One region of the Enterobacter sp. UNJFSC 003 genome, then DNA from elsewhere that is predicted to be linked to it. Evidence: riboswitches for the same ligand, from Rfam matches in the RefSeq annotation. Region 1 holds a riboswitch; each other region holds the start of a gene.
The links. Region 1 has a riboswitch for thiamine pyrophosphate ahead of thiM (hydroxyethylthiazole kinase). Riboswitches for the same ligand answer to the same signal wherever they lie in the genome.
Positions count from the first base shown of each region.

Region 2: another riboswitch for thiamine pyrophosphate. It lies ahead of thiC (phosphomethylpyrimidine synthase ThiC); the one in region 1 lies ahead of thiM (hydroxyethylthiazole kinase).
Region 3: another riboswitch for thiamine pyrophosphate. It lies ahead of thiB (thiamine ABC transporter substrate binding subunit); the one in region 1 lies ahead of thiM (hydroxyethylthiazole kinase).

Region 1 covers NZ_JBAKHK010000001.1:422,554-428,240, forward strand. The annotation lists gene V5P19_RS01900 (hypothetical protein) at 1-322, opposite strand, end outside; gene V5P19_RS01905 (PAAR domain-containing protein) at 383-1,159, opposite strand; gene V5P19_RS01910 (hypothetical protein) at 1,170-1,688, opposite strand; gene V5P19_RS01915 (hypothetical protein) at 1,923-2,324, opposite strand; TPP riboswitch at 2,596-2,692, shown strand; gene thiM (hydroxyethylthiazole kinase) at 2,728-3,498, shown strand; gene thiD (bifunctional hydroxymethylpyrimidine kinase/phosphomethylpyrimidine kinase) at 3,495-4,295, shown strand; gene V5P19_RS01930 (GntR family transcriptional regulator) at 4,338-5,084, shown strand; gene V5P19_RS01935 (PfkB family carbohydrate kinase) at 5,058-5,687, opposite strand, start outside.
Region 2 covers NZ_JBAKHK010000020.1:6,523-12,209, forward strand. The annotation lists gene hemE (uroporphyrinogen decarboxylase) at 1-239, opposite strand, end outside; gene nudC (NAD(+) diphosphatase) at 278-1,051, opposite strand; gene rsd (sigma D regulator) at 1,148-1,645, shown strand; TPP riboswitch at 1,700-1,811, shown strand; gene thiC (phosphomethylpyrimidine synthase ThiC) at 1,891-3,786, shown strand; gene thiE (thiamine phosphate synthase) at 3,790-4,428, shown strand; gene V5P19_RS22485 (HesA/MoeB/ThiF family protein) at 4,421-5,176, shown strand; gene thiS (sulfur carrier protein ThiS) at 5,160-5,360, shown strand; gene thiG (thiazole synthase) at 5,362-5,687, shown strand, end outside.
Region 3 covers NZ_JBAKHK010000004.1:233,138-238,824, reverse strand. The annotation lists gene sgrR (HTH-type transcriptional regulator SgrR) at 33-1,688, shown strand; TPP riboswitch at 1,725-1,825, shown strand; gene thiB (thiamine ABC transporter substrate binding subunit) at 1,857-2,840, shown strand; gene thiP (thiamine/thiamine pyrophosphate ABC transporter permease ThiP) at 2,816-4,426, shown strand; gene thiQ (thiamine ABC transporter ATP-binding protein ThiQ) at 4,410-5,105, shown strand; gene V5P19_RS13145 (DedA family protein) at 5,102-5,687, opposite strand, start outside.

The DNA of each region.
Region 1 (5,687 bases):
AACTACCTATCTCAGTATACTTTTTCTTGGTACATTCAGCTTCGCGACCAACAGAACATGCCTCATGGATTTCGTTAAGAGAATGGAGTCCGCTAAAACCAATGCCTAAATAACCAGTGTAACGCATTGCTTTTACGTATTTAGCTGCCCGTTCGATGTGGGTAGCATAACCTTCAATGTCACTGATCCCCGTTTCATTCCATTTGTGGGTAATAGAATTACTGGACAGGCCGAGTGCATTTTTTATTTTGGTATACTCTCCGAATTTCATAGCCTTATTCAGGAAGTTGACTTTGAGTATGGATTCAAGCTCTTTAAACAACTGGCTGCGTCGTACATAAAATTGTTCACCAATTAATGCACCACGTGTTAAGTAGGTGTTTTAATATGTTTCCTGGATCTCTTGGAGTATTTTTTCGATACTCTCAAAGTATTTTCCAACAGGATCAGCAGCAAGACCAATTCCTGTATCAGCGTAGCTGGTGAAATTAGCTATGGTAGCGTAGTGTTTGTGCAGTAAGTTAGCTTCCTCATGCGTCAAGGGGGCCAATGCTGCATCTACTCGCGCTTTCGCGGCTTTCATGTGGGCGATCTGTTCGTCGTCCTGCTTATTAGGATCAACCAGAAGCATAATCGAACCAGCTTTGTATCTTTCATCCGGGCCGTTCAGTGTAGAGAATAGTTCCTTTGCTCCTGCTGGTGGGGTGCCTGTGAATAACAAGCGTTGCCAGGCTTCTGTGGTGGCGCCATAGGGGAGAACGGCAAAACCAGCGTCTGTGCCTGTTTTCTTTTTCGCTGTCTGGGCGTGTTGTTCTGGTTCCTGCTGGGCTTGTTGCACCAAAGGTACAGCAGCGACTGCTGATTTAGCGCTCATGAATCCCGGATGACGTTCCCCAGTGAAGCCGGACATGGCGATCACAAAGTTATCTTTGCAGTGACATAAAACCAGGTCTCCATCACCCGCGATGAAACCCGCTTCGAGGAGTCCTGTATAGGTTGCATTGATTTCAAAAGCACCTTTGCAAACATCACACCATGCTTTATCACCAGCCCTCACCAATGGATTGTGGTCTTCATCAAAAATAGTTGATGAGGCAGAAACGATGTGCCCGTACCTCGTTTTATTACCCAGCTTTGCAAGTGTTCTTTGCGTTACCATCAGTGATCCCTCAGTGAGCAGTTTCTGCTGCCAACATTTTGTCTACTTCAAAGTTATCAACAAGAAATCCCTTTGCTGCTGGAATGCCACGACGTAGAACCAGTATTTCTGATCCCTGAGGGGTACTTGTTATTTCATCTCCATTGCTGAGACGACTGCCGACAAGAGCAACGCTACGGCGTGCGTTATTATGTTCAGCCTCTCCTGCACCACTGATTATTGTCGCCTCAGTACCCTCGGGATAAACGACTGCATCCTGAGTTTGAGCGACCCCGAGTTTTTGACCTGTGCTGATCTCGACTTCCGAAGTGGATGTTGCGGTTTTGAGTATGCCACCGTCACGAGTCAGACTTCCTTCAATCTCGATGCGAAAGATCTCGTTCACTGGATGCTGTTGGAGTTCGGTTTGCTGTTTAGTAATGAGTTCCTGCCATTGTTGACCCATTTCAGCAATTTTTTTATCACTGAACGCTGGTTTATCAAAAGATGAAAGAATTTCAGGGGTAGGATCGTTGTTGTACTGTTTCATAAGTCCCTTTACTGATTATAGAAATAATCACAGAGGTCATTTTACAAACAATAACCACATGCGCAACAAGCATTAGATCTAAGTGAAACTACATTTCGTAACAGAAGATTTGGGAGAGAGGGCGATGCTTTGCGCCATTAGTTGAGCTATTAAGCGCAATTTGAGCCTCTCCCGGTTTTTTACCCCGACAATACCCAGATATCAGGGACCAAGTGGCCCCGAAACGGGGGAGGTTTACGCCGCCAGCACTTTGTTAATGGTGGTTCTTGCTGCACCTGTGAGGCGATGGATCTCGCTCTTTGTCTTACCTGCTTCATACCATGCGCGGATCTGTTCGTGTAGCTTCTCATTTACTGGACGGCCCTTGTAAGCGCCCCCAGCTTTCGCTTTGCTGATACCCTCTGCCTGACGGCGGCGGTCTGTGTAGTCTTTACGGGCGGTTGCTGCCAGCATTTCTAACATCATACCGTTGATAGCTGCCAACATGGATTGCACAAGCTCCCCCTGTGCGGCTAATACAACGTGACTGGTAGGCAGATCGAGAGCTACCACCCGTAAACCTTTACTATCGATCTGGCTTTTCAGTGCTTCCCAATTCTCAGCGTTAAGACTGCTCAGGCGGTCTACTAGTTCCACTAACAGAATGTCACCTGGCGCGGCTATGTCTATCGGCACCGCTAAGCTAAGAGCACATCTAGGTAAATAGGTTTGTGAAGGCACCTTCAATTGTGCTATTGAGGCTGGGGAAACCCGGCCTTTTTTGTGTTCGGTGTTTGGTGCTATGAGCCACAACTTGGGACACAAGCTTGCACACAGAGCATTTTTTAGGGTTGAGTCTTTGGCTTTCCGCTGGCATGATCCAGAACAGGGATTAACGGGGCGTTAATCGCAACCTTTTGATTTTGTTTTATTTGACTCGGGGTGCCCTTCTTTGTGAAGGCTGAGAAATACCCGTATTACCTGATCTGGATAATGCCAGCGTAGGGAAGTCAGATGCCTTCCCGGTCATCGCTTCTTCACGCAAGGCAGGAGCGAAACCATGCAGCCTGACCTGCTCGATCTACACGTTTTACATCAGTTCCGAACCCGTTCCCCGCTCACGCACTGTATGACCAACGATGTCGTACAAACCTTCACGGCCAACGTGCTGCTCGCTCTGGGCGCTTCTCCGGCAATGGTAATTGAAGCCGAAGAAGCCGAACAGTTTGCCGCGCTCGCCGATGCGTTGCTGATTAACGTGGGCACGCTGACGTCATCTCGCGCCCAGGCAATGCGACGTGCGATTGAGCGCGCCGTGGCGGCAGGCAAGCCCTGGACGCTCGATCCGGTTGCTGTTGGGGCGCTGGCGTTTCGCACGCGTTTTTGCCATCAAATTCTCGCCCTCAACCCCGCAGCCATTCGCGGCAATGCCTCTGAAATTCTTGCGCTTGCCGGAATGAGCGCGGGCGGACGTGGGGTCGATACGACCGATACCGCTGCCAGGGCGTTACCCGCCGCGCAGGCGCTGGCGCTTCAGACCCATGCCATTGTTGTGGTCACGGGAGAGGTGGACTACATCACCGACGGGCAGCAAACCCGCACGGTAACGGGGGGCGACCCGCTGATGACTCGCGTCGTCGGTACGGGGTGCGCGCTCTCGGCGGTTGTGGCGGCGAGCTGTTCGCTGCCGGGTGACAGGTTAGACAACGTGGCAGCCGCCTGCGGATGGATGAAGCGTGCCGGAACGGCCGCTGTAGCGCAGTCCCGGGGCCCGGGCAGTTTTGCCAGCGCGTTCCTGGATGCACTCTATATGCTGGAGGAGCAGGCATGAAGCGGATTAACGCTCTGACCATTGCCGGTACCGATCCCAGCGGCGGCGCGGGTATCCAGGCTGACCTGAAAACCTTCTCCGCCCTTGGCGCATACGGCTGTTCCGTCATTACCGCGCTGGTGGCGCAAAACACGCGCGGCGTGCAGTCGGTCTACCGAATCGATCCGGATTTTGTTGCCGCGCAGCTGGATTCGGTGTTCAGCGACGTTCGTATTGATACCACCAAGATCGGCATGCTGGCCGAAACGGACATTGTGGAAGCGGTGGCCGAGCGGCTTAAGCGTTATCAGGTGCAAAACGTGGTGCTGGATACCGTCATGCTGGCGAAAAGTGGCGACCCGCTACTCTCCGCCTCCGCCGTGGAGACGCTGCGCACAAAGCTGCTGCCGCAGGTGGCGCTGATCACGCCCAATCTGCCGGAAGCCGCCGCGCTGTTAGGCACATCGCATGCGCAAACTGAACGCGAAATGAAAGCGCAGGGGAACGCGCTGCTGGCGATGGGCTGCGACGCGGTGCTGATGAAGGGCGGTCATCTTGATGATGCCGAAAGCCCGGACTGGCTCTTTACCCTCGATGGCGAAATGCGTTTTACCGCGGCGCGCGTGCAAACCATAAACACCCACGGCACGGGCTGCACGCTCTCTGCCGCGCTGGCGGCGCTGCGGCCCCGGCATGAAAGCTGGGCCGATACGGTGGGCGAAGCTAAAATCTGGCTCTCCGCGGCGCTGGCAAAAGCCGATACTCTGGAAGTAGGTCACGGTATTGGGCCGGTTCATCATTTTCATGCGTGGTGGTAACCCAGTATACTGGCAGGAAACACCACGCCTGAGAAAACAGAGATGGAACAAGCGCATACCCGGTTAATCGCTCAACTGAATGAACGGATCGCCGCGCCGGACAACACGCCGCTGTACCTGAAATTTGCCGAAACGGTAAAAAATGCGGTACGAAGCGGCATGCTGGAGCACGGGAATATTTTGCCCGGCGAGCGCGATCTGAGCCAGTTAACCGGCGTGTCGCGCATTACCGTGCGTAAAGCGATGCAGGCGCTGGAGGAAGAGGGGGTAGTGACGCGCTCCCGCGGTTACGGAACCCAAATCAACAATATCTTCGAGTATTCACTCAAAGAGGCGCGCGGCTTTTCTCAGCAGGTGGTGCTGCGCGGCAAAACGCCTAACACGCTGTGGGTCAACAAACGCGTCGTGAAGTGTCCAGAGGAGGTGGCGAACCAGCTGTCGTTAGCGCCGGAAAGCGATGTCTTTTTGCTTAAGCGCATCCGCTATGTTGATGATGACGCCGTCTCGATTGAAGAGTCCTGGGTGCCGGTGGCGTTTATCCCCGATCCGGATGAGATAGGGATTTCACTGTACGACTACTTCCGCAGCCAGAATATCTTCCCGCAGCGCACCCGCTCATGGGTAAGCGCCCGCATGCCGGACAGTGAATTTCAGGCGCACATTAAGATGGACGATAAAATACCGGTGCTGGTAATCAAGCAGGTTGCGCTTGACCAACAGCACCGGCCGATCGAGTATAGCATCAGCTACTGCCGGAGCGATCTATACGTCTTTGTGTGCGAGGAGTAACGCCTCGCGCGTTGGGGCACAATCGCCGCCACGGTGGCTGACCACCCAAGCCGCAACCGCATTACCCAGCCGCACCGCATCAGCCAGACGCCAGCCAGCTGCAAGTCCGGCCAGCGTACCGCCCGCATGGCTATCCCCCGCGCCAATAGTATCCACTACCGTGGCGGGAAATGCCGGAACGTGACCCGAGTCCGCGCCGTCATACCACATTGCTCCGTCTTTATCGTGACGCACAATAAGCGCGGCGTGGAAGCGCTGCTGCCAGCAAGCGCCCAGCATTTCCACAGTAACCCCCAGTCGCTCTGCGGCAATTTGCGCCTCCTGACGATTAAGCGACACGATCGGTTTGCAGGCCATCACGCGCGCCATCAGCGCGTCGGGAATATCCGCAATGCGTGGTCCAAAATCGATAAAGGCACTGACGTCCTGCAACCCTTCCAGCCAGCCCGTCAGCAGCTCGCCGCACGGCGAGGCCAGCTGATAGCCGGACAAATAGACCAGGCTGTTGGCCGGCACGTTGAGCGCCTCAAGCCAGGCGGGCTGCCACTGGTTTTCTACGCCGCTAAACGACATAAAGGTCCGTTCGCCGTCAGGCTCTACCAG
Region 2 (5,687 bases), on a different contig from region 1:
GTCAGAATGTCCGAGAAGAGAATGGCGGCATCCAGCGGGAAACGACGCAGCGGCTGGAGCGTCACTTCACAGGCCAGCTCGGCATTTTTGCATAGCGACATAAAATCGCCGGCCTGTGCACGGGTGGCTTTGTACTCTGGTAAATAGCGTCCCGCCTGGCGCATCATCCACACCGGGGTGACATCAACGGGCTGGCGCAGCAGCGCACGCAGATAACGATCGTTCTTCAGTTCGGTCATTTTTGCAGTTCCTTAAGCGTCATGGCCTCAGTGTAACACTACTCATACTCGGCCCGACACATTGCAACCGTATCTTCAATCAGGCGTCGCGCCACGGTGCCCGGCGGCGGTAACAGCGGCAAATTGTCGTAACGATACCAATTCGCTTCCAGCAGCTCTTTCTGATCGATAACGATCTCACCGCTATCATAATCGGCCATAAACGCCGTCATCAGCGACATCGGGAACGGCCATGGTTGAGAGGTGACATAACGCAAATTTTTAACCTTGATACTGCTCTCTTCCATCACTTCACGCGCCACCGCCTGCTCCAGCGTTTCGCCCACTTCGACGAACCCGGCCAGGACGGTATGCACACCGTTACGATGACGCGTGTGTTGTGCCAGCAGGATGGAATCATCGCGACGGATCGCCACGATAATGCATGGCGCAATCTGCGGGTAGTAGCGCTCGCGGCAATGGTTGCAGAGCAACGCCCACTCGGTTTTGCTCGGGTGCATGGTATGCCCGCAGTAACCGCAGTATTTATGTGAGCGATAAAACTCCGCCAGCTGCACGCCTCGGCCCGCCAGCTGGAACAGTCCAGCGTCCAGATCCAGCACCTGACGAACAGATCCCATTTCCTGACGGCGTGCCTGTTGGATCAACCACACGGATTCGCCCTGCCATTCGCCGATCCTCAGTGCAGGTTGGCCCGCAAGATCGAACTTTTCCGCCGCACCATAGGGGATTTCCCCGTTGGGCAACCATAACTTTTGCTCGTGACTGACGATCCACCAACCAAGATCTGATTTTTCAATAATACGATCCATATCTATTGCACTACCTTCGCTTCACTGACATGTTGTTAGCATTGTGGCTACATTTTTGGGTAAGCAGATTCAATTCTAAACCTTGCGGAGTCGACCATGTTAAACCAGCTAGAAAGCCTGTCTGAGCGCGTTAGAGGAAGTAACAAACTGGTGGATCGCTGGCTACACGTGCGCAAGCATCTACTCGTGGCTTATTACAATCTGGTCGGTATTAAGCCTGGCAAAGAATCCTTCATGCGCTTGAATGAAAAAGCGCTCGATGATTTTTGTCAGAGTCTGGTCGACTACCTTTCCGACGGACATTTCAATATTTATGAACGTATTGTCCGCGAAATGGAAGGCACAAATCCGTATTTAACGGCAAGCAAACTCTGCCCGCTGCTGGAAGCCAATACCCAGCAGATTATGGATTACTACGATTCCACGCTTGAGAACGCGATCGATCACGATAATTATCTGGAGTTTCAGAAAGCGTTGTCCGATCTCGGCGAAGCGCTGGAGGAGAGGTTCACGCTGGAAGATAAGCTGATTGCCCTCGTCCTTGATAACAACCTGAATGTCGACAGCGAAGATAACATCGCGCGCCCTGCTTGAGTTCTTCGTCGTTAACGCGTAATTTAAAGCGATTCGCCCCTCTCACGAGGGGGATTTTTCTTGTCGGAGTGCCCAGCGCGTAAACGCGCGGGCTGAGACCGTTAATTCGGGATCCGCGGAACCTGATCAGGCTAATACCTGCGAAGGGAACAAGAGTCAAACTGCTGTTGTATCGCCCCCGTGGCGATCTCCTCTTGCTTCATCCGTCGTCTGACAAGCCATGTCCTTCACTTTTGGAATGAGCTATGTCTATCACTAAACTGACCCGCCGCGAACAGCGCGCACACGCACAACGCTTCATCGACACCCTGGAAGGCACCGCTTTCCCAAACTCGAATCGTATCTACATCGCCGGCTCTCAGGCGGATATCCGTGTACCGATGCGTGAAATCCAGCTCAGCCCCACGCTCATCGGCGGCAGTAAAGAGAATCCGCAGTTTGAGGATAACGAAGCTGTACCGGTATACGACACTTCCGGCCCGTACGGCGACCCTGACGTTGCTATCAACGTTCAACAAGGCCTGGCAAAGCTTCGCCAGCCATGGATTCACGCGCGTAACGATAGCGAAGACCTAAACGAGCAAAGCTCGGCTTACACGAAAGAGCGTTTGGCCGACGACGGTCTGGACGCGATGCGCTTCACCGGCCTGCTGACGCCGAAACGCGCTAAGCCAGGCAAATGCGTTACCCAACTTCACTATGCGCGTCAGGGGATCGTCACGCCAGAGATGGAGTTTATTGCCATCCGTGAAAACATGGGGCGCGAGCGTATCCGCAGCGAGGTGCTGCGCCACCAGCACCCGGGCGAAGGTTTTGGCGCTCGTCTGCCAGAAAATATTACGCCTGAGTTTGTGCGTGATGAAGTCGCTGCCGGTCGCGCCATTATTCCTGCCAACATCAACCACCCTGAATCCGAGCCGATGATCATTGGCCGCAATTTCCTGGTGAAGGTCAACGCCAATATTGGTAACTCAGCCGTTACCTCCTCTATCGAAGAAGAGGTTGAAAAGCTGGTCTGGTCGACGCGCTGGGGTGCGGACACGGTGATGGATCTCTCAACCGGGCGCTATATCCACGAAACCCGCGAGTGGATCCTGCGCAACAGCCCGGTGCCGATTGGCACCGTCCCGATTTATCAGGCGCTGGAAAAAGTGAACGGCATTGCTGAAAACCTTACCTGGGAAGCGTTCCGCGACACCCTGCTGGAGCAGGCTGAACAGGGCGTGGACTATTTCACCATTCATGCCGGCGTGCTGCTACGCTATGTGCCGATGACCGCCAGGCGTTTGACCGGGATTGTCTCGCGCGGCGGTTCGATCATGGCGAAATGGTGTTTGTCTCATCATCAGGAAAACTTCCTCTACGAACACTTCCGCGAGATCTGCGAAATCTGTGCCGCCTATGATGTTTCACTCTCGCTGGGTGATGGCCTGCGTCCAGGATCGATCCGCGACGCTAACGACGAAGCGCAGTTTGCCGAGCTTCATACGCTGGGTGAACTGACCAAAATCGCCTGGGAATATGACGTGCAGGTGATGATTGAAGGCCCGGGGCATGTGCCAATGCAGATGATCCGCCGCAACATGACCGAAGAGCTAGAGCACTGCCACGAAGCGCCCTTTTACACTCTCGGGCCATTGACCACGGATATTGCCCCGGGCTACGACCACTTCACCTCCGGGATTGGCGCGGCAATGATCGGCTGGTTCGGCTGCGCCATGCTCTGCTATGTCACGCCGAAAGAGCACCTCGGTCTGCCAAACAAAGAGGACGTGAAGCAAGGCCTTATCACCTACAAAATCGCCGCACACGCCGCTGATCTGGCGAAAGGTCATCCGGGCGCGCAAATTCGCGATAACGCCATGTCCAAGGCCCGTTTTGAATTCCGCTGGGAAGATCAGTTCAACCTGGCCCTCGACCCGTTCACCGCCCGGGCGTATCACGACGAAACCCTGCCGCAGGAATCTGGCAAAGTGGCGCACTTCTGCTCCATGTGTGGGCCGAAATTCTGCTCGATGAAAATCAGCCAGGAGGTGCGTGATTACGCCGCCGCGCAGGCGATCGAAGTGGGAATGGCAGACATGTCAGAAAACTTCCGCGCCAAAGGCGGCGAAATCTACCTCAAAAAAGAGGAGGTGTGAGTAATGTATCAGCCTGATTTTCCTCGTGTGCCCTTTCGTTTAGGGCTGTATCCGGTGGTAGACAGCGTGGAATGGATCGCGCGTCTGCTGGAGGCAGGAGTTCGTACCCTCCAACTACGCATCAAAGACAAACGCGATGAAGAGGTGGAATCCGACGTTATCGCCGCCATTGCTCTGGGTCGACGCTACGCCGCCCGCCTGTTTATCAACGACTACTGGCGACTGGCGGTTAAGCATCAGGCTTACGGCGTGCACCTGGGTCAGGAAGACCTGGAGACAACGGACCTGAACGTCATTCGCGAAGCGGGCTTACGCCTCGGCGTGTCAACGCACGACGATATGGAGATCGACGTAGCGCTGGGGGCTCGCCCTTCCTACATCGCGCTTGGTCACGTCTTCCCGACGCAAACCAAACAGATGCCTTCTGCGCCGCAGGGGCTGGCGCAGCTGGCCGGCCATATCCGGCGCCTGGAGGATTATCCCACCGTTGCCATTGGCGGCATTAGCCTTGCGCGTGCATCCGCCGTTCTCGACACCGGCGTCGGCAGTATCGCCGTCGTCAGCGCCATCACCCAGGCCGCAGACTGGCAAGCCGCCACCGCTCAGCTTTTACGGCTGGCAGGAGCAGGCGATGATGAATGACCGTGATTTTATGCGCTACAGCCGACAGATCCTGCTGGAGGATATCGCCATTGACGGGCAGCAAAAGCTGCTCGCCAGCCGGGTGCTGATCGTCGGCCTGGGCGGCCTGGGCGCGCCCGCTGCGCTCTATCTGGCAGGCGCAGGTATCGGCACGCTGGTATTGGCCGACGACGACGAGGTGCATCTCAGTAATCTGCAGCGGCAAATCCTCTTTACTACCGAGGACATCAACCTGCCCAAAGTGCATATCACTCGCCAACGGCTGAACCAGCTGAACCCGGATATTGAGCTGATTGCGCGGCAGGAGCGGCTCAGCGGCGAAAGCCTGCAACGTGAAGTCGCCCTTGCGGATGTTGTGCTCGATTGCACCGACAATATGGCGACTCGCCAGGCGATCAACGCCGCCTGTGTGGCGCAGAATACGCCACTGATCGCCGCCAGCGCGGTCGGCTTTGGCGGACAACTCATGGTGCTGACGCCGCCCTGGGCGCAGGGCTGCTATCGCTGCCTGTGGCCAGACGATTTCGAGCCTGAGCGCAACTGCCGTACCGCGGGCATTCTGGGCCCCGTGGTGGGTGTGATGGGCACCCTGCAGGCGCTGGAGGCCATTAAGCTTCTGAGCGGCATGGAGACGGAGCGCAATACGCTGCGCCTGTTTGACGGCCGCTCCATCGGCTGGCGCCATCTGGCATTACACCGGGCCAGCCAATGCCCGGTATGCGGAGGCCGCAATGCGCATTCTGTTTAACGATGAACCCCTAAAGTGCGATGAAGGTCTCACCGTGGCCGCACTGCTCGAGAAGCTGCGTCAGCTTAAGCCGGGAACGGCGCTGGCGCTCAATCAACAGATCCTGCCGCGCGAGCAGTGGGAACATCAGCAGGTATCAGAAGGTGACCAAATCCTGCTATTTCAGGTTATTGCAGGAGGATGAGATGTTACGTATTGCCGATAAAGTCTTTGATTCACATCTGTTTACCGGAACAGGAAAATTTGCCTCCCCACAGCTGATGGTTGATGCCATCCGTGAAAGCGGCAGTCAACTGGTCACGCTCGCGCTGAAGCGCGTGGATCTACGCCATCACAGCGATGCTATTCTGGCGCCCTTGCTGGAGGCTGGCGTCACCTTGCTGCCGAATACCTCCGGCGCAAAAACGGCCGAAGAGGCAATTTTTGCCGCTCAGCTGGCACGTGAAGCTCTCGGTACCCGCTGGCTGAAGCTGGAAATTCACCCTGACGCTCGCTGGCTATTGCCCGACCC
Region 3 (5,687 bases), on a different contig from region 1:
ATTGCTGATTTTTTGTCAGGAGTTCCCCTTTTATGGCGTCCGGTCGTCTGCAACAACAATTCATCCGCCTTTGGCAGTGCTGTGAGGGGCAACCCCAGGAGACCACGCTGAACGAGCTGGCTGACCTGCTCAACTGTTCGCGCCGCCATATGCGCACCCTGCTCAACACCATGCAGCAGCAGGGCTGGTTAAACTGGGAGGCAGAGGCCGGGCGCGGGAAGCGCTCGCGGCTGACTTTTCTCTATACCGGACTGGCGCTGCAGCAGCAGCGTGCTGAAGATTTGCTGGAACAGGACAGGATCGATCAGCTGGTGCAACTGGTGGGGGACAAAGCGGCAGTGCGCCAAATGCTGGTCTCCCATCTCGGGCGCAGTTTTCGTCAGGGCCGCCACATTCTGCGGGTGCTCTACTACCGCCCGATGAAAAACCTCTTACCGGGCACGGCGTTACGGCGTTCAGAAACCCATATGGCGCGACAAATATTCAGCGGACTGGCCCGGATAAATGAGGAAAATGGGGAACTGGAAGCGGATATCGCACACCATTGGCAGCAACTTTCCCCACTCCACTGGCGCTTCTTTTTACGTCCCGGCGTCCATTTCCACCACGGACGTGAGCTGGAAATGCATGATGTTATCGCCTCCTTAGAACGCGCCCGCAAGCTGCCGCTCTACTCGCATATTTCACGCATTCATTCTCCAACGGCATGGACGCTGGATATTGAACTGTCGCAGCCGGACAAATGGCTCCCGTGGCTGCTGGGGTATGTTCCGTCGATGATTTTGCCAGCCGAGTGGGAATCGATGAACAACTTTTCCGGCCAGCCCATCGGCACCGGCCCCTACTCTGTTGCCCGCAATAACAACAACCAGCTAAAGATCCGTGCGTTTGATGATTATTTTGGCTACCGGGCGTTGATTGATGAGGTGAACGTCTGGGTTTTGCCGGATCTTAACGAGGAGCTGAGCGCGGGGCTAACGCTGGAAGGGCCGACGACGGGTGAAAAGGCCGTCGAGAGTCGTCTTGAGGAAGGCTGCTATTATATGCTTTTTGACAGCCGTACCCATCGCGGGGCCAATCGTGAGGTGCGCCAGTGGGTAAGCCACATTCTGGCCCCTGCCAACCTGATTTATCATGCGGAAGAGCATTATCAGACCTACTGGTTCCCCGCTTACGGCCTGCTTCCCCGCTGGCACCACGCCCGCCCGGTGTACAGTGAGAAACCCGCCGGACTGGAGTCCATTACCCTGAGCTACTACCGTGAACACGTTGAGCATCGGTTTATCGCCAGGATCATGACCAAACTGCTGGCAGACGTTGGGGTCAGGCTGGAGATTCAGGAAGTCGACTATGATGAATGGCATCGCGGCGATATCGTGAGCGACATCTGGCTGAACAGCGCCAACTTCACCCTACCGCTTGATTTTTCGCTCTTCTCACACCTGTATGAGGTCCCGCTGATCCAGCACTGTATCGAACGGGACTGGCAGCAGGATGCCGCCCTGTGGCGCGCAGGAGAGATGAATCTGGCCGCATGGTGTCAGCAGCTACTGGCAGAACAGGCGATCGTCCCCTTGATCCACCACTGGTTGATGATCCAGGGCCAGCGCAGTATGCGAGGATTGAGAATGAACACGCTCGGCTGGTTTGATTTTAAATCTGCCTGGTTTGCACCGCCGGATCCATAACGCTTTCGTAATATTCACCAAATCATTACAATACCGCCGTTCTCAACGGGGTGCTGCATCACTGATGTGCGCTGAGATAATACCCGTCGAACCTGATCCGGATAACGCCGGCGAAGGGATTTGAGGCTGTCGCTCAAAATCCTTTGCCACTCAACATTGAGGTGCAAAGTGTTAAAAAAAGTTCTTCCACTGCTGGTGCTGTTTGCGCTACCAGCCGTTGCTAAGCCCGTCCTGACGGTCTACACCTACGACTCGTTCTCTGCCGACTGGGGCCCTGGCCCGGTGGTCAAAAAAGCCTTCGAAGCCGATTGTCAGTGCGAGCTGAAGTTCGTGGCGCTGGAAGATGGCGTCTCGCTGCTTAACCGTCTGCGTATGGAAGGCAAAAACAGTAAAGCCGACGTGGTCCTTGGTCTGGACAACAACCTGCTGGATGCCGCGTCGCAAACCAAACTGTTTGCCAAAAGCGGCGTAGCCGCAGATGCCGTCAACGTTCCGGGCGGCTGGAAAAACGACACATTTGTCCCATTCGACTACGGCTACTTTGCATTCGTCTATGACAAAAACAGGCTGAAAAACCCGCCTAAAAGCCTGAAAGAGCTGGTTGAGAGCACGCAGAAATGGCGTGTCATTTACGAAGACCCGCGCACCAGCACGCCGGGGCTGGGTCTGCTGCTGTGGATGCAGAAAGTTTACGGCGATAAAGCGCCAGAAGCATGGCAAAAACTGGCGGCTAAAACCGTCACCGTGACTAAGGGCTGGAGCGAAGCCTACGGACTGTTCCTGAAAGGGGAAAGTGACCTGGTGCTGAGCTATACCACGTCCCCGGCCTACCACATTATTGCCGAGAAGAAAGACAACTACGCCGCCGCCAATTTCGCTGAAGGCCATTACCTGCAGGTGGAAGTGGCTGCACGAACCGCCGCCAGTAAACAGCCGGAACTGGCCGAGAAGTTCCTGAAATTTATGGTCTCAACTGCATTCCAGAATGCCATTCCGACCGGCAACTGGATGTATCCGGTGACCAACGTGGCGCTGCCGACGGGCTTTGAGCAACTGACCAAACCACAGGTCTCGCTGGAGTTTACGCCGCAGCAAGTCGCCGCGCAGCGTGCAGCATGGGTAAGTGAATGGCAACGCGCCGTCAGCCGCTAATTCCCGGCTGGCTGGTCCCGGGTCTGCTCGCCGCTATTCTTATGGTGGCGGTCAGCCTGGGCGCATTTCTGGCGCTGTGGCTTAACGCGCCAGAAAGCGACCTGCGCGCGATCTGGCACGACAGCTATCTCTGGCACGTCATCCGTTTCTCTTTCTGGCAGGCATTTCTCTCTGCATTGCTGTCCGTCATTCCGGCTATTTTCCTGGCACGGGCGCTCTACCGCAGGCGCTTCCCCGGCAGGCAGGCGCTTTTACGACTGTGTGCCATGACGCTGATCCTGCCCGTTCTGGTGGCGGTATTCGGCATTCTGAGCGTGTATGGTCGCCAGGGCTGGCTGGCGTCGCTCTTTGCGGCTCTCGGACTGGAGTGGACCTTCTCCCCTTACGGGCTGAAGGGTATTCTGCTGGCGCATATCTTTTTCAATATGCCGATGGCAACGCGACTCTTCCTCCAGGCGCTGGAGAATATCCCCGGCGAACAGCGGCAGATTGCCGCGCAGCTGGGAATGCGCGGCGGATCATTCTTCCGCTTTGTTGAATGGCCATGGCTGCGCCGGCAAATCCCGCCCGTTGCAGCCCTTATCTTTATGCTCTGCTTCGCCAGTTTTGCCACCGTACTTTCGCTCGGCGGTGGACCGCAGGCAACAACCATTGAGCTGGCCATTTATCAGGCGCTCAGTTACGACTACGATCCGGGCCGGGCCGCGCTGCTGGCAATGGTGCAGATGATGTGCTGCCTTGCGCTGGTCCTGCTGAGCCAGCGCTTAAGCAAAGCCATTCCGCCAGGTAGTAATCAGATTACAGGCTGGCGCGATCCGCAGGATAGCCTGCACAGCCGCATCAGCGATGCGTGTCTTATCGCACTGTCGCTACTGCTTCTGCTGCCGCCCCTGATGGCCGTCATCGTTGATGGCCTGAACGTTAGCCTTTTGTCCGTGTTGCAACAGCCCGTCCTCTGGCAAGCAACCTGGACATCCCTGCGCATTGCGCTGGCCGCCGGGCTGTTGTGCGTCATCCTGACCATGATGCTGCTGTGGAGCAGCCGCGAACTCTATGCACGTCAGGCCCAAAAAGCCGGACACGCGCTGGAACTGACAGGCATGCTGATTCTGGCAATGCCGGGGATCGTGCTGGCGACGGGATTCTTTTTACTGTTTAACAGCACCATTGGATTGCCGGAACGCGCTGACGGCATCGTGATTTTCACCAACGCCCTGATGGCGATCCCTTACGCCCTGAAGGTGCTGGAAAACCCGATGCGCGATATCAACAGCCGCTACAGTTTGCTGTGCCAGTCGCTCGGCATGCAGGGATGGCGGCGATTGAAAATTGTCGAACTGCGTGCCCTGAAACGCCCGCTGGCTCAGGCGTTGGCCTTCGCCTGCGTGCTTTCAATTGGTGATTTTGGCGTGGTAGCGCTCTTCGGCAATGAAGAGTTCCGCACGCTGCCGTTCTGGCTGTATCAGCAAATTGGCTCTTACCGAAGTCAGGACGGCGCCGTCACCGCGCTGCTGCTGCTGCTGCTGTGCTTTGCGTTATTTACCGTTATCGAAAAAATTCCGGGGCGTGATGTTAAAACTGATTGATGTAACCTGGCTCTACCAGCACCTGCCCATGCGCTTCACCCTCTCGGTACGTCAGGGCGAGATGATTGCGGTGCTTGGCCCGAGCGGAGCAGGAAAGAGTACCTTGCTTAATCTGATCGCCGGTTTTCTGCAGCCGGCAAGCGGATCGATAGAGATTGAAAACCGCGATCATACCCATACTCCACCGGCAAAACGTCCGGTGTCGATGCTGTTTCAGGAAAATAACCTGTTCACCCATCTGACGGTACGGCAAAACATCGGGCTAGGTATGGATCCGGGGCTAAAGCTCAACGACGCGCAGCGTCAAAAGCTGGAAAGGATTGCCGAGCAGATGGGCATTACCGCCTTTCTTGACCGCTTGCCCGGCGAGCTTTCCGGCGGCCAGCGGCAGCGGGTGGCGCTGGCCCGCTGTCTGGTACGCGAGCAGCCGGTGCTGCTGCTGGATGAACCTTTCTCCGCACTCGATCCCGCGCTGAGACAGGAGATGCTTGCCCTGGTGCAGGACGTCTGCCAGCGCCAGCAGCTGACCATGCTGATGGTGTCACATAGCATTGAAGATGCTGTGCGCATTGCGCCGCGATCGGTGGTGATCGCGGAGGGACGTATTTTATGGGATGGTGAAACTGAAGCGTTGATGGGCGGAAAAGCAAGCGCGTCGCACCTGCTGGGAATACATTAGCGGCTCACGACCTTCAACAGGATCTCACCGTATACCGGCATCAGCGGGTGGCGGATAAGCGCAACCAGCGCCACAACCGCAACGCCCAGCGTCAAGGGTGCCAGCCAGAGCAGGCGATTGCGTGGAAGATAACGCGTCAGGCGATCGACACTCGCTTTTGCGCTGCGCCACAGCCGCCAGCACAACCATGCCGCCAGCCACAACAGCACCGCCGTGCCCAACAGCAGCCACTTAAACTCACCGCTATTCATGCCGTCAGGGATATCGATGGCCGCACCGGCGAGGATCCCCGGCAGGAAGTAGAACGGCGGCCAGAACACACAGCCGATGATGTTTGGCACGATGAATTTTGCGACAGGCAGATCCAGCATCCCGGCAACCATGGGCACAAGCGGACGCGTTGGCCCGACAAAGCGGCCCACGAGGATCGTGAACATGCTGTGCTGGTGCAGCGCGTGCTCGGTTTTATCCAGCAGCGCTTTGTTCTTTTTCATAAACGACCAACGGTGCAGTGGCTTTTTGAAGCGCCAGCCCAGCCAGAAGGAGATCCAGTCGCCGAGCAAGCAGCCGACGATACCGGCC